Regions from separate parts of the Pantoea sp. GABEPS69 genome, predicted to be linked through region 1. Evidence: predicted binding sites of a transcription regulator. Region 1 holds the regulator's gene; each other region holds the start of a gene.
What was found. The regulator LexA, encoded in region 1, represses DNA repair genes until DNA is damaged. The targets are predictions, from matches to a motif close to TNCTGTATGTACATACAGNA.
Positions count from the first base shown of each region.

Region 2: the regulator LexA is predicted to act here: its motif matches at 2,081-2,100, upstream of mutH (DNA mismatch repair endonuclease MutH).
Region 3: the regulator LexA is predicted to act here: its motif matches at 4,369-4,388, upstream of umuD (translesion error-prone DNA polymerase V autoproteolytic subunit).
Region 4: the regulator LexA is predicted to act here: its motif matches at 1,396-1,415, upstream of dinB (DNA polymerase IV).

Region 1 is NZ_CP118618.1:3,733,033-3,738,790, reverse strand. Features, by position in the region: gene plsB (glycerol-3-phosphate 1-O-acyltransferase PlsB) at 1-1,229, opposite strand, end outside; gene PVE98_RS18200 (diacylglycerol kinase) at 1,358-1,726, shown strand; gene lexA (transcriptional repressor LexA) at 1,833-2,447, shown strand; gene dinF (MATE family efflux transporter DinF) at 2,578-3,900, shown strand; gene PVE98_RS18185 (CsbD family protein) at 4,081-4,293, shown strand; gene zur (zinc uptake transcriptional repressor Zur) at 4,342-4,863, opposite strand; gene PVE98_RS18175 (conjugal transfer protein TraF) at 5,309-5,758, shown strand, end outside.
Region 2 is NZ_CP118618.1:3,216,481-3,222,238, reverse strand. Features, by position in the region: gene PVE98_RS15795 (YgdI/YgdR family lipoprotein) at 20-238, opposite strand; gene PVE98_RS15790 (TerC family protein) at 400-1,110, opposite strand; gene mutH (DNA mismatch repair endonuclease MutH) at 1,171-1,848, opposite strand; gene rppH (RNA pyrophosphohydrolase) at 2,535-3,065, shown strand; gene ptsP (phosphoenolpyruvate--protein phosphotransferase) at 3,077-5,323, shown strand; gene lgt (prolipoprotein diacylglyceryl transferase) at 5,443-5,758, shown strand, end outside.
Region 3 is NZ_CP118622.1:52,231-57,988, reverse strand. Features, by position in the region: gene PVE98_RS24105 (copper resistance protein B) at 1-120, shown strand, start outside; gene copC (copper homeostasis periplasmic binding protein CopC) at 159-539, shown strand; gene copD (copper homeostasis membrane protein CopD) at 544-1,476, shown strand; gene PVE98_RS24090 (heavy metal response regulator transcription factor) at 1,505-2,185, shown strand; gene PVE98_RS24085 (heavy metal sensor histidine kinase) at 2,182-3,579, shown strand; gene PVE98_RS24080 (DUF305 domain-containing protein) at 3,727-4,077, shown strand; gene umuD (translesion error-prone DNA polymerase V autoproteolytic subunit) at 4,491-4,913, shown strand; partial or broken gene PVE98_RS24070 (DNA polymerase V subunit UmuC) at 4,922-5,200, shown strand; gene silP (Ag(+)-translocating P-type ATPase SilP) at 5,350-5,758, opposite strand, start outside.
Region 4 is NZ_CP118618.1:3,223,279-3,229,036, forward strand. Features, by position in the region: gene PVE98_RS15800 (NADP(H)-dependent aldo-keto reductase) at 1-122, shown strand, start outside; gene dinB (DNA polymerase IV) at 307-1,338, opposite strand; gene dpaA (peptidoglycan meso-diaminopimelic acid protein amidase) at 1,648-2,394, shown strand; gene PVE98_RS15815 (class II glutamine amidotransferase) at 2,365-3,132, opposite strand; gene lpcA (D-sedoheptulose 7-phosphate isomerase) at 3,187-3,765, opposite strand; gene fadE (acyl-CoA dehydrogenase FadE) at 3,990-5,758, shown strand, end outside.

The DNA of each region.
Region 1 (5,758 bases):
ATCGCCTGTAGCGTCATCGCCAGCGTGCCGGTTTTCGGATCGAGCAAACGGCCGGTACGTGAGCGCCCACCTTCAACAAAATACTCGACCGAGTAGCCGCGACTGAACAGCTCGCCGAGATATTCGCGGAACACGGTGGCGTAGAGTTTGTTGCCTTTGAAGGTGCGGCGAATAAAGAATGCGCCCAGACGGCGGAAAATCGGGCCGGCTGGCCAGAAGTTCAGGTTGATGCCTGCGGCGATATGCGGCGGCACCAGACCCTGGTGATAAAGCACGTAGGAGAGCAGCAGATAATCCATGTGGCTGCGGTGGCAGGGTACATAGACGATCTCATGGCCATCTTCCGCCAGCTGGCGCACGCGTTCGCCGCCGTTGACGTTGATGCCCTGATAGAGACGGCTCCACAGCCAGCCCATCACGCGATCGGTGACGCGGATCGCTTCATAGGAGAAGTCGGCGGCGATCTCTTCCATCATCTCGACGGCGTTCTGCTGCGCCTTCTCATGGGAAAGCTTTTTACTGCGCGCCTCTTCTTCCACCGCTTTTTCAATCGCCTTGGACTGCAGCAGCTTGTTGAAGAGATCCTGACGCGCCGGCAGACGCGGGCCGACCGCGGCTAAACGCTGGCGTGCGAAATGAATGCGCGCCACGCGCGCCAGTTTCTGCGCGATCGATTTATCGGTGCCGTGCTGCGTCGCCATCCAGCGCAGCGAAACCGTGGGGGAAAAGCGCACAAAGCTGTCGCGGCCGTGCCAGATGATAGCGAAGAACTTCTCAACCCCGTTAAGCTCGCGCAGGTGCGGCGTATCGTCGCCCTGAACCTCGCGGCCAGGCGCGCGCCCGAACATCACCGAGACCGGCAGCATCTGGATATCGAGCTGAGGATTGTTGCGGTGCAGATCGAGATACTCGTGGAAAATTTTCACCGATTCCGTATTCGGCCCGAAATGGGGGAATACGCGCGGGCCATCGTGGATAAACACGTGGCGCGGCAGCAGCGCGCCGTCGATTTCCAGCGGCGACAGCGGATCGGGCAAATTATGCTTCAGACACTGCTGGCGCAGCGTCAGCAAATCCGCCTTGGAATCGTATGGCAGCACGTACATAATCGGCCGCGTCGGATCGAGTCCATGTTCGGAGACGGGATCGCCCGGAATAGCCTTCGTTTTTACCAGAATGGAAAGTGGTAAATTCAACAATTTATAATAAAGTTTACGCCAACCTGACATAGACAACATGAAGCCTCTTGTTAGCAAAGCGCCGCAAGCATATCAGAAAGTGCTGCGAAGATCTGTGGTGGTGCCAAACGCACCTGGCCCAGACATTGACGTCAAACAACTAAAAGGGTTCCCTCGCAATGGCAAGTAATACCACCGGTTTACTCAGGATAGTGAAAGCGGCAGGCTACTCGTGGCAGGGGCTACGCGCCGCCTGGCAGCATGAGGCCGCGTTTCGTCAGGAAGCCACGGCCGCCATCGTCGCCATCGTCATCGCCTGCTGGCTGGATGTCGACTCCGTCGCGCGCATCCTGATGATCGGATCGGTGGTGCTGGTGATCATCGTCGAGATCCTTAACAGCGCCATTGAGGCGGTGGTCGACCGCATCGGCCAGGAGCGGCATCCGCTGGCGGGGCGGGCGAAAGATATGGGTTCCGCCGCCGTCTTGCTCGCTATCATACTGGCGCTGTTTGTCTGGATCGCGCTGCTCTGGACCCATTTGCGATAGCCTTTCCAGAATTGCCCAAACGGCTGTTATTTCCCTGGGTTTTGGTTTTCATTTCGCCAATACCTGTATATACTCACAGCGACTGTATAAACAACCAGGGGGCGGGATGAAAGCATTAACCACCAGGCAGCAACAGGTTTATGACCTGATTCGCGACCATATCAACCAGACGGGCATGCCGCCAACGCGTGCGGAGATCGCCTCGCAGCTGGGGTTCCGTTCCCCCAACGCCGCCGAAGAGCACCTTAAAGCGCTGGCGCGTAAAGGTGTTATCGAGATCGTTTCCGGCGCATCACGCGGCATTCGCCTGCTGATGGAAGAGGAAGAGTCCAACGGACTGCCGCTAATCGGCCGCGTCGCCGCCGGCGAGCCGCTACTGGCGCAGGAACATATTGAAACGCACTACAAAGTCGATCCCGACCTGTTTAAGCCCTCTGCTGACTTCCTGCTGCGCGTCGCCGGTATGTCGATGAAAGATATCGGCATTATGGATGGCGATCTGCTGGCTGTGCATAAAACGCAGGATGTGCGTAACGGTCAGGTCGTCGTGGCGCGCATCGATGACGAAGTCACGGTAAAGCGCTGGAAAAAGCAGGGCACCGTGGTTCATCTGCTGCCGGAAAACAACGACTTCGAGCCGATTATCGTCGACACCCGCACGCAGTCGCTGACCGTCGAAGGTCTGGCGGTAGGCGTGGTGCGCAACGGCGAGTGGCTCTGACCGCTGGCCTTCAGACGCCTGCATCCCTTCGTCAGGCGTCTGTACGATAATCTTTTCACGCGCCTCCTGCGGCTAATGTCGCGCCGGGGCCGCCTCGCTTCTTTTTACGTTTTCAGGCATGGACCGGCTGATGCGTCTCTTCTCTGCTGACGACCGACAACTCTGGCGGCTGGCGCTGCCGATGATCCTCTCCAATATCACCGTACCGCTGCTTGGCCTAGTGGACACCGCCGTTATCGGCCATCTCGACAGTCCGGTTTACCTTGGCGGCGTAGCGATTGGCGCGACCGCGACCAGCTTCGTCTTTATGCTTTTACTCTTTCTGCGCATGAGCACCACCGGCATCACCGCGCAGGCCTTTGGCGCACGCGATACGCAGGCGCTGGCGCGCGCCCTGACGCAGCCGCTACTGATGGCGCTGCTGGCGGGCCTGCTGTTTATCCTGCTGCGCGAGCCGCTCAGCGCGCTGACAGGTCGGCTGGCGGGCGGCGATCCGCAGGTGCAGGAGCAGGCCGCGATCTTTATTGATATCCGCTGGCTCAGCGCGCCGGCGACGCTGGCTAACATGGTGATCCTCGGCTGGCTGCTGGGCGTGCAGTATGCACGCGCGCCGGTTGTGCTGCTGGTGGTGGGCAACGCGGTCAATATTCTGCTCGACCTGTGGCTGGTGCTCGGTCTGAAGTGGGGCGTGGCAGGAGCGGCGAGCGCCACGGCGCTGGCGGAATATGTCACGCTGGCGGTTGGGCTGGCGATGGTGTGGCGCGTACTGAAGCTACGCGGCATCTCGATAGCGATGCTGAAAGAGAGCTGGCGCGGCGATATCAGCCGCCTGCTGCGCCTCAATCGCGACATTATGCTGCGTTCGCTGCTGCTGCAGCTCTGCTTTGCATCGCTGACGCTTATCGGCGCGCGACTGGGGCCGGAGATTGTCGCCGCTAACGCCGTACTGCTGATGTTTATCACCTTTACCGCCTATGCGCTCGACGGCTTCGCCTACGCGGTGGAAGCCGTCTCTGGCGAGGCCTACGGCGCGCGCGACGGAGAGCGACTGCTGTCGGTGTGGCACGCCGCCTGCCGACAGGCGGGCATGGTCGCGCTGGCCTTTGCGCTCATCTACGCGGCGAGCGGCGACGCTATTGTGTCGATGCTGACTTCGCTAGAGTCGCTACGGCAGCTGGTGGATCGCTATCTCATCTGGCAGATCGTTCTGCCGCTGGCGGGCGTATGGTGCTATCTGCTGGACGGCCTGTTTATCGGCGCGACGCGCGGACGCGAAATGCGCAACAGTATGGCGATGGCCGCGCTTGGCTACTTCCTGACGTTGCTGACTCTTCCCTGGTTAGGCAATCACGGCTTATGGCTGGCGGTCACGGTGTTTCTTGCGCTGCGCGGCGTTTCGCTTTGGCTGATCTGGCGGCGCGAATGGCGCTTAAATCGCTGGTTTCAAAGTTAATTTACGCGTGCTGCGTCAACCGTAAAACGCAGCGCCTGACGGATTATTCTGTATTTATCCGCCAGTTGCCGATTCGTCTACTACAATTACCTTACAACAGCGCGACACAGCAGCGCTTTGTATTGTCGTACTGCCAATGTGTGGTGGTATGTAAAACTAAGGATGACGTGGAGGTCTGACATGAATAAAGACGAAGCGAGCGGTAACTGGAAGCAGTTCAAAGGCAAATTCAAAGAAAAATGGGGCAAGCTGACCGACGATGACATGCAGGTTATCGAAGGCAAACGCGATCAGCTTGTCGGCAAAATTCAGGAACGCTACGGTTACGCTAAGGATGAGGCAGAGAAAGAAGTCTCAGACTGGGAAACCCAGAATAAAGATTACCGCTGGTAATCTCCTCGCTCAGGATTGACCTGAGCGACCGGCACAGGGAAGTGCCGCTTAGCCTCTTTTTCCGCGCTTTTTCCCTTCAGACTCATGATCGTGACTACAGCTATCCTGATGCGTACAGGCTTCGACTTCCGCACAGCTGGTGCAGAGTCCATGCGCCTCAATCACGCTATGCCGTAGCGTAAAGCGCGCCTCGCCAGCCAAATCGGCAATGATATTTTCGACGCCCTGCGCCTGTTTTTCAGTGACTGCCGCGCAGCGATCGCATACCAGCATCACCGAGGTATGCGCCGGTGCCTCAAAATGATGACAAACCACGTAGCTGTTGTTTGATTCCACGCGATGGATAAAACCCTGTTCCAGCAAAAAATCGAGCGCGCGATAAACCGTCGGCGGCTTCGCCTGCGGCTCGCTGGCGCGTAGCTGATCCAGCAGGTCATAAGCGCTAATCGATCCATGCTGCGCCGCCATCAGACGTAACACCTCAGCGCGCTGCGCGGTCAGACGCACTCCGCGTTGCAGGCAGAGCTTTTCCGCCTGAGTCATGATTTTTTCTGGCGTCATTGTCGACATGGTGATTCTCCGCTAAAAACGAGATGTTATCTTATCACAGCAGACGCGCTTGCGCTTAAGTTGCGCGCTTTCAGTACAATCCCTGTCATGGTCTATTAATATCAATGCATTAGACCGGTATCCGGTTGATGAAGTTGTTCCTGTAATGCTAATCAGTGCCAACATCTTTGAGACATAAAATAACAAAATTATAGTTTTGCTTTACAACTCACTAGGTTAAGCACTAATGTTCATGAGGCCTTAAGCAACTGCTGGCCTTAATATCCTTTTTGACTACCCCGCTAAATAATAAAAGCGCCGATTTGTAGCTAAAACATCCAATCCGGCGAATAACAGTGCTGTTACGACTGAATTCACAGCAATGAACCGTTAGCCGAGATTCACAATAGCGCTAACGACAAATTCCGATGATGAATGTTTTCCTGATCAAGGTGATGGCAGACAAATGGCGAACAAAACCACCCGGCGCTCTGCGCTTTTATATCCTGCTGTTTTAAACGCGCTCTTTATCTCTTCTTCCGCTATGGCCGCGGGGACCTGGTATGACGCGCGCAACGACGCGATGGGCGGTACAGGCGTTGCGTCCTCTACGTGGAGCTCCGCCGTGCTGGCGAACCCGGCGCTGATGACGCGCGCGCAGCCGGACGATAACGTCGGCATTATTTTTCCTTCTGCTGGCCTGCAGATTACCGATAAAGACAAGATGGTCGATAAAGTCGATGACATCAGCGATACCGTCGATCGCTATCGTGGCGTAATCAATGGCCTGACCTTCCGCGACTATCTTAACGGCTATCCGCAGCTGAAAACGGCGTCGCGAGACGTGGCGAACCAGCTACGCGACCTGCGCGGCAACAAGGCCAACGGCACGGCGGGCGTCGCGCTGGCGGTGACC
Region 2 (5,758 bases), 520 kb from region 1:
AGGTGAGCTGAAATGGCACTTAACGCTCAATAATGGTCGACACTTCGTCGCCATTTATCTGCACTTCATGGCCTGACTGATCGGTATATTTCACCAGACCGGTCTCTTTATCGATGGTCGGCTTGCCTTCCGTCATAATCATCTGGCCGTTTTTCGTTGCCATTACATAATCTGAACTGCATCCGCTCAGTGTCACGGCGGCAAAAATCAACACTGCTACGCCTGCCAACTCTCTCATCACGCTTATTCCTCTCACTCCCGTCAGCCAGTGGACCGCATCGCCCCGTCAGAAGCCACGCAGCATCAACTGCAAAAAGTGTAGTAATAAATGGTTTTGGCGCTTTGCGTTATCGCATGAATCTGAAAATAAAAGGGCGACCTGAGGCCGCCCTTGACATCTTACGCCGCGCTTTTCTTAGCGCGCATCAGGTTCAGACACTCGACGGCCATCGAGAAGAACATGGCGAAATAAATGTAACCTTTTGGTACATGCACCGCGAAACTCTCCAGAATCAGGGTAAAACCCACCAGAATCAGAAAAGAGAGGGCGAGCATTTTGATCGAAGGATGGCGATCGACAAACTCGCCGATGGCGCGCGCGGCGAACATCATCATCAGCACGGCGATCACTACCGCCGCCATCATAATAAAGAGATGATCGGAAAGGCCGACGGCGGTAATCACCGAGTCCAGGCTAAAGATGATATCCAGCAGCATGATTTGCACGATAGCGCCGAAAAAGGAGTGCACGTTGGTCTTGTGCTCCTCTTCGCCGCCTTCGATGGTTTCATGGATCTCCATGCTCGATTTCCACAGCAGAAACAGACCGCCGCCAAGCAGGATCAGATCGCGCCAGGAGAAGGCGTGATCGAGCAGGGTAAACAGCGGATGGGTCAGACGTGCGACCCAGGCGATAGAGGCCAGCAGGGCGAGACGCATCAGCATGGCGCCCATCAGGCCGAGACGACGCGCGCTGGCCTGCTGATGTTTAGGCAGTTTCGCCACCACCAGCGACAGGAAAATAATATTATCAATACCCAGAACCACTTCGAGGATGGTCAGCGTGCCCAGCGCCAGCCAGGCGTTGGGATCGGTTATCCACTCAAACATGCGCACACTCAATCTTAAACGAAAAGTAAACGGCGATTATACGCATCCGCTTTGATGAACTTACAGTAAAAAATGACGCGCCAGCAGCGGCGCGGTGAAGCTCTTTTTCAGGTAAAAACCGCGCGGCAGCGTCATAATCGGCTCGCCGTGTTCGCCGATGCCTTCGGTCAACGCCCTGCTGTTGGCGGCTTTCGGCCGGATCTGCAGCCAGGCGCCGTGGCGCGCGGTAATGCGTTCAACCTGGCCCAGCACGATCATATCCATCAGCTCCTCCCAGTCCTGGCGCAGCATGCGATCTTCCTCTTCGCTCGGGCTCCACAGCAGCGGCGCGCCGACGCGACGCTGGGCGAGAGGAATGGCGCGATCGCCCTCCACCGGGATCCACAGCACGCGCGCCAGTTTATGGCGCACGTGGCTCGTCTCCCAAGTCACGCCGCTGTTGCCGGTCAGCGGCGCCACGCAGACAAAGGTGGTTTCCAGCGGTTTGCCCTGCGCGTCGACAGGGATGGTTTTGAGTTCAATGCCGAGATGGGCGAAATCCTGCTCCGCCTTACTGCCTGCGCTGGCGCCCAGATAACGCTCCAGCAGCATGCCGACCCAGCCTTTATCGCGTTTCAGATCGGCCGGCATCGGCAGGCTGGCCTGCTCGGCCAGGGCCGCCAGCGACTGGCCCGCCAGCGCATGGGCGCGCGCCAGGAGAACGGCTTCATTTTCGGGCGGGGTAGGCAGCTGGAACATAACGAATACTCTGTTGGTTAAAAAATAGACAACTTTTCTCCTGCAAACTTTTCCCACAGCGGCGTCAGGAGAAAGGGCGCTGATAATAGCATGATTCCGCATGCTTTTTTAATTACGCGCCGTGCCGGCTTGCCACAGCCGTACAAGGTTATCCCGGACTGACGGCAATAATGAACAGGATCTTCGCCTGAGTTATCCACAGATCGGTGGGATAACCCCGCTGCACTCGCGCTACTGGTTCCATTTACAGCCTTGACTTTAGTGAAAAAGGCGCTTTTTTATCCAGTGGTGAGCAAGTTTACTGCATTGTCTGTGGATAAAAACGACGTCGCTTGATCTTTAACCAGCTAAAACGCTTTCGCGCCTTCCACCGCAAATGTGGCTGTTTTTATTCTGAATAAGAGTCGATTAATTTGCTGTTTTTAAACTATAAAAATCATTTTTCACTATGCGGGGCTGATAAGGGACGCAAAAGTTTATTCAGCTAATTCCCGTGTTCTGCACAAAGCTATCCACAGAAAACGTGAATAAGATCGCCTCTTTGCCGCCTTAATTGTTTATAACTCTGGCCAATGCTGTGAGTTATCCAGGTGTGGTGCCGCGTTCTTCCCGGCAATCCAGTGGTTTACCGCCTGTAAGGAGTGTGAAACAATCAGGCTATTCAAATTTAGCTTTGAGGTAGTCCAGTGATCGATGATGATGGCTACCGCCCGAATGTTGGTATCGTAATCTGTAACAGGCAAGGACAAGTGTTGTGGGCCAGGCGCTTTGGACAGCACTCCTGGCAGTTTCCTCAGGGAGGCATCAATCCGGGTGAAACCGCCGAACAGGCGATGTATCGCGAACTGTTCGAAGAAGTTGGTTTACACCGTAAAGATGTTCGAATACTTGCATCTACCCGAAACTGGTTGCGCTACAAATTGCCAAAACGTTTGGTGCGTTGGGACACAAAGCCGGTGTGTATCGGCCAGAAACAAAAGTGGTTTCTTCTGCAGTTGATGAGCAGTGACGCGGATATCAATGTGCAACACAGCAGCACGCCGGAGTTCGACGGCTGGCGCTGGGTGAGCTTCTGGTATCCGGTGCGTCAGGTTGTCTCCTTTAAACGCGACGTCTATCGTCGCGTGATGAAGGAATTCGCTGGCGTGGTAATGTCGATGCAGGAGAGTGCGGGGCAGCAGCGCAGCGCGCCAGCCCATCGACGGAAAAGAGGATAGGCCACGCCCTTATGCTCACTCAGTTGCGCGAAATAGTAGAAAAGGTGGCGGGCGCGCCGCGGCTTAACGACGCGCTCGACATCCTGGTCAATGAGATCTGCCTGGCGATGGACACGGAAGTGTGCTCTGTTTATCTCGCGGATCACGATCACCATTGCTACTACCTGATGGCCACGCGCGGCCTGAAAAAACCGCGCGGGCGCACCGTTACGCTGGCGTTCGACGAAGGGATCGTCGGCCTGGTGGGGCGGCTCGCCGAACCCATCAACCTTGCGGATGCGCAAAGCCACCCCAGCTTCAAATATATTCCCGCCGTTAAAGAAGAGCGCTATCGCTCCTTCCTTGGCGTGCCGATCATCAGCCGCCGGCAGCTGCTGGGCGTGCTGGTGGTGCAGCAGCGCGAACACCGACAGTTCGACGAGAGCGAAGAGTCCTTCCTGGTCACGCTGGCGACGCAGATGGCGACCCTACTGTCGCAGTCGCAGCTCGGCCAGCTGTTCGGCCAGTTCCGCCAGACGCGGGTGCGCGCTATCGCCGCCGCGCCAGGCGTCGCCGTCGCCCCGGGCTGGGTCGACGAAACGCAGCCGCTGCTGGATCAGGTCTCCGCCGCCTCGACGCTCGATGTGCAGCGCGAACGCGAACGCCTGGTGCTGGCGATGAGCGAAGCCGCCAGCGAATTCCGCCGCTTCAGCAAACGTTTCGCCGCCGGCGTGCAGAAAGAGAGCGCGGCGATCTTCGATCTTTACTCCCACCTGTTGACCGATGCCCGCCTGAAAAAAGATCTGTTTGACGAGATCGAGCAGGGATCGGTCGCCGAATGGGCGGTCAAAAAGGTCATCGAAAAATTCGCCGCCCAGTTTGCTAGCCTGAGCGACAGCTACCTGCGCGAGCGCGCGGGCGATCTGCGCGTGCTGGGCCAGCGCCTGCTGTTTCATCTCGATGACTCGCTGGTCGGTACCAATGCCTGGCCGGAACGTTTTGTGCTGGTGGCCGACGAGCTCACCGCCACCACGCTGGCGGAGCTGCCGCACGAGCGGCTGGCGGGCATCGTGGTGCGCGACGGCGCCGCGAACTCGCACGCCGCGATCCTGACGCGCGCCATGGGCATTCCCACGGTGATGGGCGCCGATATCCTGCCTGCGCAGCTCAATAAACGTCTGCTGATCGTCGACGGCTACCGCGGCGAGTTGTTAATCGATCCCGAACCGGTGCTGGTGCAGGAGTATCAGCGCCTGATCAGCGAAGAGAACGCGCTGAGCAAAATGGCGGAAGGGGTGGTCGATCAGCCGGGCGAGCTGAAAAGCGGCGAGCGCATCCAGGTGATGCTTAACGCTGGCCTCAGCCCGGAGCATGAACAGACGCTCGACAGCTGGGTAGACGGCATCGGCCTCTACCGCACCGAAATTCCCTTTATGCTGCAGAACGGCTTCCCGTCCGAAGAGGAGCAGGTGGCGCAGTATCAGGGCATGCTGCAGCTGTTTCACAACAAGCCGGTCACGCTGCGCACGCTGGACGTCGGCGCCGATAAACAGCTGCCATATATGCCAATCAGCGAAGAGAATCCCTGCCTCGGCTGGCGCGGCATTCGCCTGACGCTCGATCAGCCGGAAATTTTTCTGGTGCAGGTGCGCGCAATGCTGCGCGCCAACGTCGCCTCAGGCAACCTCAGCATTCTGCTGCCGATGATCAGCCATATCGACGAGATCGACGACGCGGTGCGGCTGATCCAGCGCGCCGGACGCGAAGTGGAAGAGATGCTGGGCTACGTGATCCCCAAACCGCGCATCGGCGTGATGATCGAAGTGCCGTCGATGCTGTTTATGATCCCGCAGCTGCAGTCGCGCGTCGATTTCGTTTCGGTCGGCACCAACGATCTGACCCAGTATTTGATGGCGGTGGATCGCAACAACACGCGCGTCGCCAACCTTTACGATCCGCTGCATCCCGCGATGCTGCGCGCGCTGCAGGCGATCGCCACCGAAGCCCGTCTGGCGAATCTCGAACTCTGTCTTTGTGGTGAAATGGCGGGCGATCCGATGTGCGTCGCGCTGCTGGTGGGGCTTGGCTATCACCATCTCAGCATGAACGGCAAGAACGTACCGCGCGTAAAATATCTGCTGCGCCATCTGGATAAAGAAGAGACGCAAAAGCTGAGCGAGCAAGGTCTGAGCGCGCACACCGCGTCGGAGGTCCGCCATCTGGTCGCCGCCTTTATGGAGCGGCGCGGGCTGGGTGGCCTGATCCGCGGCGGGCGCTAGGCGTTATCCTCGTTTACATTTACGCTGCTCTGTAAAAAAGCAGGCTGTGCTATCATGCGCAGCCTTTAACATATCCGCCTGGCGCCCCTTTTTCAGGGCTGAAAATTGAATGGTGAATGATGAATAACGGCTATATCGCATTTCCGCAGTTCGATCCGGTGATCTTCTCTATCGGACCGGTTTCGCTGCACTGGTACGGACTGATGTACCTCGTCGGCTTTATTTTTGCCATGTGGCTGGCGGTGCGCCGCGCCAACAAACCCGGCAGCGGCTGGAAAAAAGAGGAGGTTGAAAACCTGCTCTATGCTGGCTTCCTCGGCGTCTTCCTCGGCGGCCGCATCGGCTACGTGCTCTTCTATAACCTGCCGCTGTTTCTGGACAATCCGCTCTATCTGTTCAAAGTCTGGGATGGCGGCATGTCGTTCCACGGCGGTC
Region 3 (5,758 bases), on a different replicon from region 1:
GCGCCCTATATCGGAGTTTCATGGAATCAGCTGTACGGCAATACCGCCGACATGGCCGCCCGCGAGGGAGAAAAGGATAACGAAGTACGTTTCCTGCTCGGAGCCCGCGTGTGGTTCTGAAGTAGTTAATCTTAATAAACAACAAGACAGGTATGACTATGAAATATTCTTTTGCTACTTACGCCATCGCTGTTGCTGCTTCTTTTGCCGCATTCACTGCACAGGCACACCCGGAGCTGGCCTCCTCTGTTCCTGCAGACAAGTCGCAGGTATCCGCTCCTGCGAAAGTTGAACTGCACTTTACAGAAAACCTGGTTACGAAATTTTCAGGTGCCCGCCTGGTCATGACGGCAATGCCGGGCATGTCCTCTCATTCACCCATGCCTGTAGCCGCGAAAGTAGCAGCAGGCAGCGATCCAAAAACGATGGTGATTACACCAGCTAAGCCTCTTGGCGCCGGTACCTATAAAGTGGAATGGCGCGCTGTCTCTTCCGATACGCATCCGCGCACCGGTAACTACAGTTTTGATGTGAAGTAATATCATGAACGATCAGACCTTTATTGTTATCCGTTTTTTTCTTTATCTGGACCTGATGGTTTTATTTGGTCTGCCCTTATTTGAACTGTATGCCGTCAGGGGAAAACTTAAAAAATCGGTGTCACTTTTCAGCGTCTGGTCGTTCTACTTCCTGTTGATTTCGGCAGGCATTGTTTTATCGCTGGCTAATATGCTGCTTGTCGCTAAGGCAATGAGCGGCATGACTGATGTCGGCGAAATTACGCTTCACATTATGGAGATGGTAATCGGGGAAACAGCCGTCGGCCTGAGCTGGGTTATACGCCTGATTGCGCTGTTAATCGCTTTTATGGGGCTGGGGTTACGTCTGCGCAATGCCCGCATATCCCATTATGTACTGACTCTGTCAGGAGGCGTTGCACTGTCTACGCTTGCCTGGGGTGGCCATGCTGCAATGAATGACGGGCCTGATTACTGGCTTCACCTTTTGAGTGATATAGTTCATTTGTCGGCAGCGGGAGCATGGGTTGGAGCCCTGGCGGCATTCAGTATCCTGCTGTGCCTGAAAAAAGTTGAAAATGCCGGTCACGCTCGTCAGCTTTCTGATGCGCTGACAGGATTTGGCAGAACAGGGTCTGTGATTGTTGTCAGCATCGTTCTGACCGCCGGGATTAATTTTTTCTATATTGTTGACGATCCCTTCCGGACGCTGCCGGGCAGTCATTACGGGTTACTATTGCTTACCAAAACCGCACTTTTCTTTGTGATGCTGTTGCTGGCGGCCGCTAACCGCTTCAGGCTGGCTCCCAGACTGGAAACCGCCCTGAGTCAGGGCAGGTATAAGACAGGAATTGCACTGATGCGCAGAAGTATTATCACAGAGTTCAGTGTATCCATCCTGATCCTCGCAACCGTAGCATGGCTTGGCACCCTGTCGCCCGGCTCGGGTATGGAGTAATCATTAAGCTGAAACGGGATATGTCGCCATGAGCTCAATTCTTATCGTTGAGGACGAACTTAAAACAGGAACTTACCTCAGACAAGGCCTCCAGGAGGCGGGCTACAACGTGACCCTGGTCAATGACGGCCTGCAGGGGCTTGAGCACATACTGAAGCAGCGTTATGACCTTATCATTCTGGATATTATGCTGCCCTCCATGGACGGATGGGATATCCTGCGGCAGATGAGAATGGCCCGTCATGAAGAACCCGTGCTGTTTCTTACCGCAAAAGACAATATCAGCGAAAAAATCAGAGGCCTCGATCTGGGGGCCGATGACTATCTGCTCAAGCCCTTCGACTTTGCTGAGCTGCTGGCCCGCATCCGGACGCAGCTGAGGCGTAACCGCTCACAGACGGGCGGTATACTTACCATTGCAGACCTGACTATAGATGTCGCCCGCCGGAGTGTCAGCAGATCCGGGAAACGAATCCATCTTTCATCCAAAGAGTTTTCTCTCCTGGAGCTGTTGCTGCAGCGTCGTGGAGAAGTTCTGCCCCGAAACCTGCTTTCTTCGCTGGTGTGGAATATAAATTTTGAAAGTGACACGAATGTTATTGATGTGGCTGTCCGACGCCTGCGTAGCAAAATTGACGACGACTTCAGCCCAAAGCTTATTCATACCGTACGGGGAATCGGCTACGTACTGGAGATCCGTGAAGAGTGAAGCGTAACTGGTCCCTGACGTCCAGGCTGAGCATTGTGTTTGCAGGCGTCATGATGTCTGTATGGCTGCTTTCGAGCGCCTTACTGGTGACCGCGCTGGACAGCTATTTCCGTAATCAGGATCTGACGCTGCTTAACGGAAAGCTTGAGCTGGCAACCGAGCTGCTTGAAGGAGAGTTTCATAGCGGTCGCCTGAACAACGCCGGACTGGCACGTAAGTTAGCCGACGCGATGGTAGGCCATAGTGGACTTTATCTGTCCGTCAGAACTGCGGACAACCGGATACTGACCGACTATGTTTCTCCGGGGTTTCCGGTTCCGGAACAGCGCTTTGCCGTTAATATACATCAGCCCGGTGTCCTTCAGACGACTGAAGATAACGGGTGGCGCTATAACGTTATCGTCAGAAAAGTGAGTGTGCCGGATGCCAGCGGGCAGCGCGATATGCTGATAACCGCTGCCTATGATACGAGCCTTCACGACGCCTTTATTGCCCAGCTAAAGAAGTGGCTGATCTGGTTTAACGGGGGCCTGATTTTTATATCGATACTGCTGGGCTGGATTGTCACCAGAATAGGGCTGCGGCCGCTTAACGAAATTAACCGCCTGGCCTCGGCAGTAACCGTTAATAACCTCGGCGAGCGCCTGCCGGCGCACCGGCTACCCGCTGAGCTCCTGCCTACGGTTGCAGAGTTCAACAGCATGCTGGAGAGGCTCGAAAGCTCCTTCCGGCGTCTGTCCGAATTTTCATCGGATATTGCTCACGAGCTTCGCACCCCTGTCAGCAATCTGATGATGCAGACGCAGGTCGCGTTGTCACGGGAGCGTGATGCTGACAGTTACAGGGAGATCCTTTTTTCCAATCTAGAAGAGCTGGGCAGGCTTGCCAGAATGAGCAGCGATATGCTTTTCCTGGCTAAGTCAGATAATGGCCTTCTCTCCCTCAAAAAGGAGACAATCATGGCACATACTGAAATTACCGAGCTGATTGAGTATTTTGAACCCCTGGCAGCTGAAAATGGAAAATCCCTTAATCTTGAGGGCGATGCCTGCTTTGCCGGTGACCGGCTGATGATTCGGCGGGCGCTGAGTAACCTCATAACAAATGCAATAAAATATTCTTTAGAGGGCGATGAGATCCTGATTTGCGCAGAGCAGGGGGAAACGCTGGCTTATATACACGTATCGAACCGCACCCGTGTCATCACTGATAAAAATATTACAAGACTTTTCGACCGGTTTTACCGGGCAGATACGTCACGTCAGCATAATACGGACGGTGCAGGGCTCGGTCTCTCAATCACGCGATCCATTCTGCAGGCACACAATGGTTCGTTACAGGCTGTGATGAACGGCGAGTTAATAACCTTTACGGTGGAATTGCCAGCAGCCTGACTTTGCGCTTATGCTTTTTTGTTCCAGACTTATACCTGTAACGACAACTCTCTGATCTGCATCAGTAGACTCTTCCGAAAAGAGTGGAGGGATAATTGATGACGATCTGAAACCCTGATTTTATCTGATGCTGAGAAGGAACGAATCATGAAGAAATTTTCTCTGACACTGGCTGCGTTGATGCTTGCCCTGCCGGCAGCCGTTATGGCCCAGAAGCCGGATATGAAAATGTCGCATGACATGAACATGTCCCCGGCGTCAAAGGACTACATGTCTGGTATGCAGCAGATGCATGACGGCATGATGAACGCGGTAAAAGACAAGGATGCCGACAGGGCCTTTGCAAAAGGCATGATTGAGCATCACAAGGGGGCGATCGCTATGGCTGAAACAGAACTCAAATATGGCAAAGACCCTGAGATGAAAAAAATGGCTGAAAATATTATCAGTGCTCAGAAAGAAGAGATAAAGCAGATGGAAAACTGGCTTAAAAAGTAACATTTCACCGTCAGTATATGCGCCGTATAAGTTACCTTCCTGTCTTTCAGTGGCTCGCCCTGGCGAGTCATTGCTTTTTTTGTTCTCACATACCTCAGAATCAGAACCTGATCGTTTACCCTGCAGGGTATGCAAGACACCGCCGGGCCTTGCGTACATTTGCCCCACTTGCTTATGGTGTGTGAATGTTCAGCGCCAAAAAGAAATAAAGCGGTCACCCTTCATACAGATGAGCAGGTTAAATGCCTGCAGCCGTTTCGCTCTGCTTGCCAGATAAAACTGCCTCATTAATGCTGTGCGCATAAACAGTATAATTAAGAGGAGGATTTCTATGGTCTGTTCAAACGCAATTACCGTTATACGGCAGTACATCCGGGGGCCGGGATTATGAACCGGGCCGTTATGCACAGGGCCTGACCTTACTCTGGCCACCGGTCTTCACACCGCCTGTCCGCGTAGCGCTCTATGCGGAGCCCTGCGCAGCTGGCTTCCCCTCCCCTGCTCAGGATTACGTGGAGAAAGAACTCGATCTCAATGAGCTTTGCATACGCCGACGAGCATCAACGTTCTTCGTACGTGCCAGCGGACACAGTATGCGCGATCTGGGATTGTGTGATGGCGACGTCATGGTGGTTGATCGCGCAGAGGAAGCCACCCACGGGGATATCGTTATTGCTGAGGTAAATGGTGAGTTCACAGTCAAACGTCTTCAGCTGTTCCCGCGGCTCGCACTTCTGCCAATGAATCCGTCTTATTCCATTATCTATCCTGAAGAGCTGCAGCTGCTCAGCGTGGTCACATGGTTTTTTAACAGCACGCGCGCACGCCGGAGGTAGCTATGCCTGTGTTTGGCCTTGCCGACGTAAATTCGTTTTATGCCAGCTGTGAAGCCTTATTCCGCCCCGACCTGAGGGGGAAGCCTGTGGTGGTGCTGAGTAACAATGATGGATGCGTGCTCGCCCGCAGCGCTGGCGCAAAAGCGCTGGGAATAAAAATGGGCACCACATGGTTCCAGATTAAGACGCAGAATTTTCAGGAACGGGTTTACGTGTTCAGCTCAAATTACGGGCTTTATCACAGCCTCAGCCAGCGCGTAATGATGGCGCTGGAAGAAATATCCCCCCCGGATCAGCAGTAAAAGATAAGCCCAGTAGCCGACCAGATGTGAGCAGTGCTAACGTAAAAGCACAAATGCCGCGAGCTCGACTACTGCAACCTCGGCATAAGTGGTACTTTCATAACGGTCTCCTTCTGTCAGCAAATGCGCACTAATTAATGCCCTTCTTTGCCGAGCCTGATACTTCTCAGACGTAACGCATTAACGATAACACTGACGGAAGAAAGGGCCATAGCCGCTGCCGCAATTACCGGCGAGAGCAATATGCCATACGCCGGATAAAGCAGACCTGCGGCCACGGGCACTCCGATGGCATTGTAGATAAAGGCAAAAAACAGATTCTGCCGGATATTTTTCATGGTGATCTCGGACAGATGGCGAGCCCTGTTCAGCATCATCAGGTCACCTTTAAGAAGCGTGATGCCGGCGCTCTCTATTGCCACGTCAGTCCCCGTACCCATCGCAATCCCCACGTCAGCAGCCGCGAGTGCAGGTGCATCGTTCACGCCGTCACCCGCCATCGCCACCACATGGCCTGTTGCTTTCAGCCGACTAATCACTGCT
Region 4 (5,758 bases), 510 kb from region 1:
TGGGCGCAACAACGATGGAGCAGCTGAAGATCAATATCGACAGCTTCAACCTGACGCTGGATGCTGAAGTTCTGGAAGGGATCGAGGCGATTCACCGCCGTTACACCTATCCGGCGCCTTAAGAGCCGTCGTCTGTTAGACTAGCGTCTGCGCAGGTCGCCAGGCCCGATCGCAAAGTCGCTTTACGCATCCATGCTCGCTCGTCCCGCAACATCCCTGTTGCGGGACGCTTTGCTCTTCAGGCCTGGCGACCTGCTTTTCCAACACTTTGCGGTCTGTAAGGCTCAGTTCAGGTGCCCTGTCTGACTACAACCCCAGCAGCAGCTGTCGCTCAAGCTGCGGATCGAGCAGCGTAACGTGCAATCCCACCAGTCGCACGCCGCGTCCGGCGCGGCGCTCATCCCAGGTTTTGCGCGCCACCGCGATCAAATCCTCTTTGTTCAGCTCCGGCCAGATATGCTCCTGCGTCGTCAGCTGGAAATCATTGAACTTGAGCTTCACGCCCTGCCGCGCGATTTGCCTGTCGGGCCGAACCTGCGTCAGGCGGCGCTCCAGCTCCGCATAGAGAAAATCAATAATCTCCAGGCAGGCTTCCCAGCTGTGAATATCTTCCGCCAGCGTGCGCTCGACGCCAACGGACTTGCGTTCGCGCTCCACCACCACGCCGCGCTCGTCGATGCCGTGGCTGCGCTCCCACAGCACGCGGCCAAACTTGCCGAAGCGCTTGAGCAGCTGCGCCACGTCCGCTTTCTGCACGTCGGCGCAGGTATGCAGTCCCATCTCCTCGAGCTTTTTCGTCGCCACCTTGCCGACGCCCGGGATCTTCGCCAGCGGAAGCGACAGCAGAAAATCAGGCATCTCCTGCGGCGTAATAACGTACTGGCCGTCGGGCTTGTTGAGATCGGAGGCGATTTTCGCGAGGAACTTAATCGGCGCGATGCCGGCCGAGGCGGTCAGCCCCGTCTCGCGCTGAATAGTGCCGCGGATCTCGCGGGCGATCAGCGTGGCGGAGCCGTGGCAGTGCGGGCTGTCGGTGACGTCGAGATAGGCTTCGTCCAGCGACAGCGGCTCGATCAAGGGGGTATAGCGCAGGAAAATTTCGCGGATCTGCTGCGACGCCTCTTTATAGGCGTCGAAGCGCCCCGGCAGCAGCTTCAGATGCGGACAGAGCTTCAGCGCCATGGCGGTGGGCATCGCGCTGCGTACGCCGAATTTGCGCGCCGGATAGTTGGCGGTGCTGATCACGCCGCGCCGTTCGCGGCTGCCGCCAATGGCGATGGGGATATCGCGCAGCGACGGATTGTCGCGCATCTCCACCGCTGCATAGAAGCAGTCCATATCGACATGTATGATTTTCACGCTTGCCCGCCATCCGCTTTCCGTCACGCCTTATGATACTGTATAGATGTACAGATGCCAAAGCGCCGCCGCGTCAGGCGCGCCTGAAAAGCGGATTTAACATCCGTCGCCACTAAAGTTTACAAATTTCTGGCCGTCATACCTTGAGGAAAACGCGAATTTACCTGGCGACGTCTTGATAAAAAAACAGACAATGCTAATGTTGCGCTGCGGTAGCGGAGTTTTCCGATAATGCAAGTCTGAGACGCGTCTCGCGTCATCGTTCTCTTCACTCAAGGTATACACAGCATGGGCAAAATCGCACTTCTGTTTGCGATGATTTTGATGCCAGCCCTCAGCATGGCAATGACTCCCGAGCCGACGCAGCCAGTGTCGACGCCGGTGAGTAAAGAATTAAAGAAACAGCTACTCGGTACCCCGGTCTATCTGCAGATTTTTAAGGAAGAACGCACGCTGGAGCTCTATGGCAAAATCGGCAACGAATTTCGCCTGCTTGATACCTATCGCATCTGTAATTTCTCCGGCGGCCTCGGCCCGAAGCGCCGCGAAGGGGATTTTAAAAGCCCGGAAGGCTTTTACAGCGTGAGGCTCAACCAGCTGAAGCCCGACAGCCGTTTTTATCGCGCTATCAACGTCGGTTTTCCTAACCAGTACGATCGCGAGCATGCCTACACCGGCAACTATCTGATGATCCACGGCGACTGTAAGTCGATCGGCTGCTACGCGATGACCGACGCCTACATGGACGAGATTTTCACCTATGTGAACGCGGCGCTGCGTAACGGCCAGTCAGAGGTGAACATCAGCATCTTCCCGTTCCGCATGACCGACGCCAACATGCAGCGCCATCGCTATTCCGCCTACGCCAGCTTCTGGCGCGAGCTGCAGCCCGGCTACGCGTACTTTGCGAAATACCATCAGCCGCCGACGGTCAACGTCGCCAGCGGCAGCTATGTGATGAACAGCGGCAGCCCGGCGATCGTCAATCCCGAAGCCGCCTCTAAATCATTTCTGGCGCTCTCCAAGGCAGAATAACGCCCACTCCCCTGGCACGATGCGGTGCCAGGTTTCATTTGCCGTTAGCGGCTGCGTCGCAATCACCGTCACCACGTCGTTGGCGGTGGTGTGCTGCTGGAAGTCGATCTCGACATCCTGATCGAGCAGCTGTGCTTTGCCGAAGGGCGCGCGGCGCGTAATCCAGTAGAGATTGGTCGAGCAGAACGCCATCAGATAGCGCCCGTCCGACAGCAGCATATTGAACACCCCTTTCTGCCGCAGCTCGCCCGCCAGTTCCGCCACATAGCGAAACACTGCCGGCCAGTTGGCGGGCGTGCGCGGATAGCGCGTCGCCAGCTTGTGCAGCAGCCAGCAGAACGCCTTCTCGCTGTCGGTTTCGCCGACCGGACGGAAGTGGCCGGTTTCCAGCTGCCGATAACCTTTTAGCTGGCCATTATGCGCGTAGGTCCAGTTGCGTCCCCACAGCTCGCGGGTAAAGGGATGGGTGTTTTCCAGCGAGACCGGCCCGCGGTTCGCCTGGCGAATATGTGCCACCACCGAATGGGACTTGATGGGATACTCCTGCACCAGCCGCGCGACAGGCGAGTTATAGCTCGGCAGCGGATCTTTAAAGGTGCGGCAGCCCCGGTCTTCATAAAAGGTGATGCCCCAGCCATCTTTATGCGGCCCGGTTCCACCGCCGCGCTGCACCAGGCCGGTAAAACTAAAACAGATATCGGTTGGAACGTTAGCGCTCATCCCGAGCAATTCGCACATAGCTACCGCCTTAGTCAGAAAAGCCGCCAGCCAGCAAGATGGCGGCCAGCACCGTTACTTCACCATCTCTTTTTCAATCAGCAGCATCAGGATATGGATCACTTTGATGTGGATCTCCTGAATGCGGTCGGCGTAGCCGAAGTGCGGCACGCGAATTTCGATATCCGCCGAGCCCGCCATTTTGCCGCCATCTTTGCCGGTCAGGGTGATGACCTTCATGTCCTGCGCGCGCGCCGCCTCGATCGCCTTAATGATATTGGCGGAGTTGCCAGAGGTCGACAGCCCCAGCAGCACGTCGCCCGGACGGCCCACCGCTTCGATATAGCGTGAGAAAACGTAGTCGTAGCCGAAATCGTTGCTGACGCAGGAGAGATGGCTGACGTCGGAGATGGCGATCGCCGGGTAGCCCGGACGGTTCTCGCGATAGCGCCCGGTCAGCTCTTCGGCGAAGTGCATCGCGTCACAGTGCGAGCCGCCGTTGCCGCATGAGAGCACTTTCCCGCCCGCTTTAAAGCTGTCGGCCAACAGCACCGCCGCGCGCTGAATGGCGTGAATATTCGCCTCGTCGCTGAGGAAGGTATTAAGCGTGTCCGCTGCTTCATTCAGCTCGGAGCGAATGATGTCCTGGTACATAGGGATGTCCTTGTTAGTAAAAGAGTGACTTTTCAAGTTTAACGGAATGGCGGGTTGGCGCAAAGCGCGCGCCGCGCGAAAGCCCGCCTCCTCTCCACAGCGGATTTAACGATTTTGTGAGTAAGGTTGTAATTGCGATGTAAACAAATTGCTAATTGAACGCAGGTGGCATACACCTCTACACATAACAGGTCAGACCTCTTACTACTTACGGAGCCGTGATTATGATGGTTGTGTCGATCCTCGCGACGCTGGTGTTAATCAGCGCCCTGTTTTATCACCGCGTCTCTCTGGCGGCGAGCAGCGCGATTTTACTGTTGTGGACCGCTGCCTGGGCGGCGGCGCATATCTGGACGCCCTGGCTGCTGCTGCCGCTGGCGATCCTTCTGCTGCCGCTTAACCTCCCCTCGATGCGCCGTTCGCTGTTTTCAAAGCCGACGCTGCAGCGCTTTCAAAAGGTGATGCCGCCGATGTCGCGCACGGAAAAAGAGGCGATCGACGCCGGCACCACCTGGTGGGAGGGCGACCTGTTTCAGGGCAAGCCGGACTGGCAGAAGCTGCACAACTATCCGCAGCCGCGCCTGACACCGGCCGAGCAGGCGTTTCTCGATGGCCCGGTGGAAGAGGCGTGCCGCATGGCGAACGATTTCGCCATCACCCATGAGATGGCGGATCTGCCGCCGGAACTCTGGGCCTATCTGAAAGAGCAGCGTTTCTTCGCCATGATCATTAAGAAAGAGTATGGCGGCCTCGAGTTCTCCGCCTATGCGCAGGCACGCGTGCTGCAAAAGCTGGCAGGCGTCTCCGGCATTCTGGCAATTACCGTCGGCGTGCCTAACTCGCTGGGGCCAGGCGAACTGCTGCAGCATTACGGCACCGACGAGCAGAAAAATCACTATCTGCCGCGTCTGGCGCGCGGCGACGAGATCCCCTGCTTCGCGCTGACCAGCCCGGAAGCGGGCTCCGACGCCGGTGCGATCCCTGATACCGGCGTGGTCTGCATGGGCGAGTGGCAGGGCAAGCAGGTGCTCGGCATGCGCCTGACCTGGAATAAGCGCTATATCACGCTGGCGCCGGTAGCGACCGTGCTGGGACTGGCCTTTAAGCTGTTCGATCCCGATCGTCTGCTGGGCGATACCGAATCGCTGGGCATTACCTGCGCGCTCATCCCCACCAGCACGCCGGGCGTGGAGATCGGCAAGCGCCACTTCCCGCTCAACGTGCCGTTCCAGAACGGGCCGACGCGCGGCAACGATATTTTCGTGCCGATCGATTTTATTATCGGCGGGCCGCAGATGGCCGGCCAGGGCTGGCGGATGCTGGTTGAGTGCCTGTCGGTGGGACGCGGCATTACCCTGCCCTCGAACTCCACCGGCAGCCTGAAAAGCGTGGCGCTCGCCACCGGCGCCTATGCGCATATCCGTCGTCAGTTCAGAGTCTCAATCGGCAAGATGGAAGGCATCGAAGAGCCGCTGGCGCGTATTGCCGGCAACGCTTACGTAATGGACGCTGCGGCGACGCTGATCACTACCGGCATTATGCAGGGCGAAAAACCGGCAGTGCTGTCGGCGATTGTGAAGTATCACTGCACCCACCGCGGCCAGCGCGCCATTATGGACGCCATGGATATTGCAGGCGGCAAAGGCATTATGCTCGGCAACAATAACTTCCTCGCCCGCGCCTATCAGGGTGCGCCTATCGCCATTACGGTAGAAGGCGCCAATATCCTGACGCGCAGCATGATTATTTTTGGTCAGGGCGCCATCCGCTGCCATCCGTTCGTGCTGAAAGAGATGGCGGCGGCAGCCAGTCAGGATCTCAACGCCTTCGACGCCGCGCTGTTCAGCCATGTCGGCTATGTCGGCAGCAACGCCGTGCGCAGCCTGTGGCTCGGCCTGACGGCTGGACGCGGCAGCGCCACGCCGACGCGCGACGCCACGCGCCGCTACTACCAGCATCTGAACCGTCTCAGCGCCAACCTGGCGCTGCTGGC